Regions from separate parts of the Erwinia sp. HDF1-3R genome, predicted to be linked through region 2. Evidence: predicted binding sites of a transcription regulator. Region 2 holds the regulator's gene; each other region holds the start of a gene.

What was found. The regulator PhoB, encoded in region 2, activates phosphate uptake and scavenging genes when phosphate is short. The targets are predictions, from matches to a motif close to CTGTCATAAAACTGNCNNAT.
Region 1: the regulator PhoB is predicted to act here: its motif matches at 1,137-1,156, upstream of glpT (glycerol-3-phosphate transporter).
Region 3: the regulator PhoB is predicted to act here: its motif matches at 1,351-1,370, upstream of pstS (phosphate ABC transporter substrate-binding protein PstS).

What each region holds. Positions count from the first base shown of each region.
Region 1 covers NZ_CP155071.1:231,804-234,007, reverse strand. The annotation lists gene AAGR22_RS01100 (carboxylate/amino acid/amine transporter) at 44-898, opposite strand; gene glpT (glycerol-3-phosphate transporter) at 1,301-2,204, shown strand, end outside.
Region 2 covers NZ_CP155071.1:1,335,822-1,338,025, forward strand. The annotation lists gene AAGR22_RS06030 (hypothetical protein) at 506-823, shown strand; gene phoB (phosphate response regulator transcription factor PhoB) at 826-1,515, shown strand; gene phoR (phosphate regulon sensor histidine kinase PhoR) at 1,537-2,204, shown strand, end outside.
Region 3 covers NZ_CP155071.1:4,767,577-4,769,780, forward strand. The annotation lists gene pstC (phosphate ABC transporter permease PstC) at 1-129, opposite strand, end outside; gene pstS (phosphate ABC transporter substrate-binding protein PstS) at 205-1,245, opposite strand; gene AAGR22_RS21680 (TonB-dependent siderophore receptor) at 1,519-2,204, opposite strand, start outside.

The DNA.
Region 1 (2,204 bases), 1.1 Mb from region 2:
GGAAGGTGACTCTTTCCCCGGCTTTATCAGGCCACGCTTCACGCTATCCTTTATTAACAATCCACTTTTTATGTACCCAGAGCGACAGGCAAATGACTGCGGCACCGATCAGAAAACTCGGCCAGTGCGGCTGCCTTTGCCAGATAGCAAGATTAACCAACAGCCCGGCTGGTACATGCATATTGTTCATTATCCCCAGCGTCCCGGCGTCAACCTGAGTGGCACCATAGTTCCACATAAAGTAGCCGAGGCCAGAAGCCACCACGCCCAGCCAGATGAGTATTCCCCACTGGAATGACGTCGTGGGAAGCCGGTGCGGATTACCCCAGAGAAACCAGGCCACAACGGCGACAGCGGCCGCGCCCAGATAGAACCAGGAGAACGCGGTATGCTGCGGCACGGGCCGAACTTCCTGTAGACGCTTGTACCCCACCAGGCCAATCGCAAAGCAGATATTCGCCAGCTGGACCAGCAGCAGGCCGAACCAGAAATGGTCACTTATTTTGTCGTAGCGAATAATGGCCGCGCCCACCACCGCCAGCAGGGCGCTAAACAGGTAGCCCGCACGTATGCCACGCCCCCTTAGCAAATCGTAAATCAACGTCACCCAAAGAGGAGTAAGTACGGTAAACAGCAGAAAGTCCGATACGCTGAGATAGAGAAAAGCCTGGAAGCTGATCAGATACATAATGCCCAGCTGCATCGCGCCTACCGCCATATACAGCAGGATGGTTGAAATCCGGTGGCCGCGAAAACGTAAAAAGGGCAGGAAAACGACTGCCGCGAGCAGCAGGCGGATCAGCACGGAGAATACGCTATCAACCTGCCCCGCCAGATACTCGCCTATCAGGCTGAAAGAAAAGGCCCACAGGACTGTGGTGACAATCAGTAACGTCACAATGATTCACTCGGCAGTAAAAGGGGCCGTAGTGTAGCGAAAACTCAGGGATCACAGGAAAATATTTGGTTTACAACTGAGCATTAACCAACCGAAAAATCCATAGACTCTTTGCGCTCATAAAATGTTCATAAACGAGCAGCCTGTCAGGCGCTCGCCTTTTTTCTGTGACTGATATCACTTTTTTGCCTCATCAGAACCTTCTGAACAAGTGACAACAGACACATAAAACATCTATTTGACATAAAATTGTAACATTTGCGCCCTTCTTCACGGTTCGCTTAGCCCCTCTCCCCTATCCTTTGCGCGATATGGAACATTGGGTCGTACGGAAGTTTCGACCGTTCCCGCCAGGCGCCTCAGGGCGTCAAAAAATAGATAAACCGCGCCATTGGAGGCCAAATGCTAAGTATTTTTAAGCCAGCTGCGCACCAGCCACGGGTAGATAAGAAGCAAATTGATCCGCTATACCGCAAACTGCGCTGGCAAATTTTCCTGGGAATTTTCTTCGGCTATGCCGCCTATTATCTGGTACGTAAGAACTTTGCGCTGGCAATGCCTTATCTGGTCGATCAGGGCTTCTCGCGCGGCGATCTGGGTTTCGCCCTGTCAGGCATCTCCATTGCCTACGGCATCTCAAAATTCATCATGGGGTCCGTCTCTGACCGTTCCAATCCGCGCGTTTTCCTGCCTGCGGGGCTAATCCTGGCCGCCGCCGTCATGCTGTTTATGGGATTTGTCCCCTGGGCCACCTCCAGCATTATGGTCATGTTTGTGCTGCTGTTTCTCTGTGGCTGGTTCCAGGGAATGGGATGGCCGCCGTGCGGAAGGACCATGGTGCACTGGTGGTCACAGAAGGAGCGCGGGAGAGTGGTTTCCGTCTGGAACTGCGCCCACAACGTCGGTGGCGGTATTCCGCCTCTGCTCTTTCTGTTGGGGATGGCCTGGTTTAACGACTGGAAAGCGGCACTCTATATGCCAGCATTCGGCGCCATCGTCATTGCGATTTTTGCCTTTGCCCTGATGCGCGATACGCCTCAGTCCTGCGGGCTGCCGCCGGTGGAAGAGTACAAAAACGACTATCCCCCTGACTACAACGAAAAGCAGGAGCAGGAGCTGACCGCCCGGCAAATTTTTATGCAGTACATTCTGCCTAACAAACTGCTGTGGTACATCGCGCTGGCGAACGTATTCGTCTATCTGCTGCGTTACGGCATTCTCGACTGGTCGCCCACCTACCTGAAAGAGGTGAAGCATTTCGCCCTGGATAAGTCCTCATGGGCCTATTTTCTCTATGAGTATGCCG
Region 2 (2,204 bases):
TGCGGATTGCCTGTCACCGGGCCCCACCCGTCGGCTTATTGCATTGTGCTGGCTGCGGTTAAGGGCGGTGTCGGAGATTCCCGGAAACTCTTCGTCAGATATGAATGCGTACAGGAAATATGCAATGACCAAAATAGTTGGGATATGAAGAAAATCAGAAGACTGAGAGTGCTCAGTTTATTTTGACTGGTTTTTTCATGGTGCAGATAAATGACCTAAATAGCGGTACCAAAAACTAAATCGAAAAGTGAGCCGAATCCTGCGCGAGAGCAAACCTTAACGGGGATAGGCTATGAAATCTGCGGACAGATAAACGGTTTTACCGGAGCAGCTCAGTAGCCCGCGGACAGATAAACGTTTTTACCGGAGCAGCTCAGCAGCCTGCGGACAGATAAACGGTTTTACTTAAAGCGGCCCGGAAGCCTGAGAGGTGGATAATCCCTGCGGGTGACGGGCATTCCGCAGCGCTGCGGCGCAGACGGAAGGCCAGGCGAGGGCAGCAGGGATGCTGCACTCAGGGAGCGGCGGGCAGGGATGCCCGCTCGCGACCGGGCCGTCCGGCCTGGAGCCGGAGCCAAAGGCACCAGGCAAAGCCTGGCGCGAGGACGCCCGTCACCCGCAGGGATTATCCACCGACAAAGCAAAAATCCCAGCCTGCACAACTCACCGTCACCCGCAGGGATTATCCACCGGCAGCGCAGATATTCGTCCCATGCAGCATAATTGCGTCTGGGGCTGGGGCTTTTTTCATAAATATGTCATAAAAGTGACGCATAATAACGCCGCGAGTCTCAATGACATCCCGTTACCGCAGCAGGAGTAATAATGGCTAAGCGCATTCTGGTGGTTGAAGATGAAACCCCCATCCGTGAAATGCTCTGTTTCGTTCTGGAACAAAATGATTATCAACCGATTGAAGCAGAAGACTATGACAGCGCCATCAACCTGCTCATTGAACCCTGGCCCGACCTGATACTGCTGGACTGGATGCTCCCCGGCGGATCGGGCATTCAGCTCATCCGGCACTTGAAGCGTGAAGCCATGACCCGACATATACCGGTCATGATGCTCACGGCGCGCGGCGAAGAAGAAGATCGCGTTCGGGGCCTTGAGGTGGGAGCCGATGACTACATCACCAAGCCATTCTCACCAAAAGAGCTTATCGCCCGCATCAAAGCGGTCATGCGCCGCATTTCACCGATGGCGGTGGAAGAAGCGATCGAAATGCAGGGACTGACACTGGATCCCTCCTCCCACCGGGTGATGTCCGATACCCAGCCCGTTGAAATGGGGCCGACGGAATATAAGCTGCTGCACTTCTTTATGACCCATCCCGAGCGCGTTTACAGCCGTGAACAGTTGCTTAATCACGTATGGGGCACTAACGTTTACGTCGAAGATCGTACCGTTGATGTGCATATTCGCCGACTGCGCAAAGCGCTCGAACTTACCGGGCACGATCGCATGGTGCAAACGGTGCGCGGCACAGGTTACCGTTTTTCCTCACGCTACTGATCTCGCAACGGAGTATCCACCGTGCTGGAACGCCTCTCCTGGAAGAGATTACTGCTTGAACTGCTGCTGGCGTGCCTGCCCGCGCTGGCTCTCAGCCTGCTGATCGGCTATCTGCCGTGGCTGCTGCTGCTCTCCGTGCTGGCCCTGCTGGGCTGGCATTTTGCCAACATCCTTCGTCTTTCGCACTGGTTGTGGATCGACCGCAGCATGACGCCGCCAGGTGGGCGCGGCAGCTGGGAACCCCTTTTTTACGGTATTTACCAGATGCAGGCGCGAAACCGCCGTCGACGTCGCGAACTGGGCCATCTGATCAAACGCTTTCGCAGCGGCGCCGAATCACTGCCTGATGCGCTGGTGCTGACCACCGAAGAGGGCAGCATCTTCTGGTGCAACGGCCTCGCTCAGCAGATGCTCGGTCTGCGCTGGCCCGAAGATAACGGACAAAATATCCTCAACCTGCTGCGCTATCCTGAGTTCACCCGCTATCTGCGCCAGCGCGAATTTACCCGCCCGCTGATGCTGGTGCTTAACAGTCAGCGTCACCTTGAATTTCGCGTAATGTCCTACAGCGAAGGGCAGTGGCTCCTGGTGGCTCGGGACGTCACGCAGATGCACCAGCTTGAAGGCGCGCGGCGCAACTTTTTTGCCAACGTCAGTCACGAACTGCGTACGCCGTTAACGGTGCTGGG
Region 3 (2,204 bases), 1.4 Mb from region 2:
GATAATAAGCGAAACGATAATGCCGCCCAGCAGCAACAGTACAATCAGCGCCGCCAGCTTAACCAGCGCGCTGAAGATAATATCGCCCCGCCTGCCGGGAGGCCTGAATGTCGGCGTGGTTGCAGCCATAGCGTTCTCAGTAAGTGAAGTGTAGGGGCGGCCCAGGGCTCGCCCCATACCGGGGTCAGTCAGCGAGCCCCTTGACTAAAAGAGGGCCTTGCCTGAGCTGTCTTTAACGTTGGTTTTCCATGCGGCGCGGATCTGCTTAACTACCGCATCCGGCAGCGGCGCATAGTCGAGGCTGGTGGTGGTTTTGCTGCCGTTTTTGTAGGCCCAGTCGAAGAATTTCAGCACGGCTGCGCCCTTGTCGGCGCTATCCTGCACGTTATGCAGCAAAATGAAGGTGGTGGAGGTAATCGGCCAGGCATTTTCGCCCTTCTGAAACGTCAGATCCTGAGCAAAAGAGCGCTGCCAGTCTGCGCCTTTCGCCGCATTGCTGAAGCTCTGCTCACCGGGTTCAACCGCTTTGCCATCGGCATCCAGCAGTTTGGTCCAGGCCAGGCCGTTTTGTTTCGCATAGGCATACTCGACGTAGCCAATTGAGCCTGGCAGCCGCTGAACAAAGGCAGCAACGCCGTCATTACCCTTACCGCCCAGGCCAACCGGCCAGTTTACGGTATTCCCCTTGCCCACTTTGCTGTTCCAGTCGCTGTTCACCTTTGCCAGGTAGCTGGTGAAGACGAACGAGGTGCCGGATCCGTCGGCGCGGCGCACCACGTTGATGTTGCTGTCGGGCAGCTTAACGCCAGGGTTCAGGCGACTAATAGCCGGGTCATTCCACTTTTTAACGTTGCCCAGATAAATATCGCCGACGGTTTTCCCGTCCAGCGTCAGCTGGCCGGATTTCACCCCAGGCAGATTAACGGCCAGTACCACGCCGCCAATCACGGTAGGAAACTGGAACAGGCCATTTTTTTGCAGTTCGTCGTCTTTCATTGGGGCGTCAGACGCGCCAAAGTCGACGGTTTTCGCGATGATTTGCTTTACACCGCCGGAGGATCCAATGCCCTGATAGTTAACCTGCGCACCCGTCGCCGTGTTGTACTCTGCGGCCCATTTGTTATAAACCGGTGCCGGGAAGGTGCCGCCCGCGCCGGTCAAATTGGTGGCCGCCATGACGGAAAGAGTGCTAAGTGAAAGGGTTACTGCGACGAATTGCGTCAGGGTTTTGCGTACCAGTGTCATATTCCCTCCGGGGGATTAAAAGTCAGACTACACGCGGTCTTAATCTCAGTATTTTTTGCTGCTGGAGGGAAAATAGGACATTTTGATGACAGTGACATGTACGCAATATGACATTTTTATGACACGGAAAGTGACTGACTGCCGGGCATAAAAAAACTCAGCGCAGGGTTATCCCACGCTGAGTTTTCGGGCTGACTGAGGCGTTACGCTGAATTAATGCGCGCATTACCGCTGCACATACCCCGGCACACTATCTGGAACAGCGACGTCGCATCAGAAGTCGTAGCCGACGGTCGCCATAATAGTCCGCTCAGCGCCCCAGTAGCAGTAACCGGTACCGTAACAGGCCGAGACGTAGTCACGATCGGTCAGGTTATTGGCGTTAACCTGCACGAAGGCGCCTTTCAGGCTGCTGTTCCAGGCGCCCAGATCGGCACGCACTGACGCGTCAAACAGCGTGACGGAGGGCAGGCGCGTAGTATTTTCGTTATCTGCCCACTGCTTGCCGATATAGCGCACGCCCGCACCGACGCTCAGCCCATAGTCAAACTGGTATTTAGCCCAGGCCGACGCCATGGAATTCGGCGTGACGTAAGGGGTATGTCCGTCGTTGCCGTCCACCGAGTCCTTATAGCGCACGTGGTTCAGCGTATAGCTGGCAAGGGTGCTCAGGCGCGGCGTGAGCTGGTTGTGTGCTTCCAGTTCAAGCCCCTGTGAATGCACTTTTCCTGCCGGATCATAGTAGGAGCCCACCACCACGCGGTTGCCAACATCCTTCTGCGTTAAATCATAAACGGCGATGGAGTAGAGATCGGAGGTACCCACCGGCTGATACTTCACACCGGCCTCATACTGCTCAGAGGTCGTTGGCTTGAGCAGGTTACCGTCCCGACCGGAGAGGGATTGCGGCGTAATGGCCTGGCTGTAGCTGGCGTAAGGCGAAATGCCGTTATCGAAGG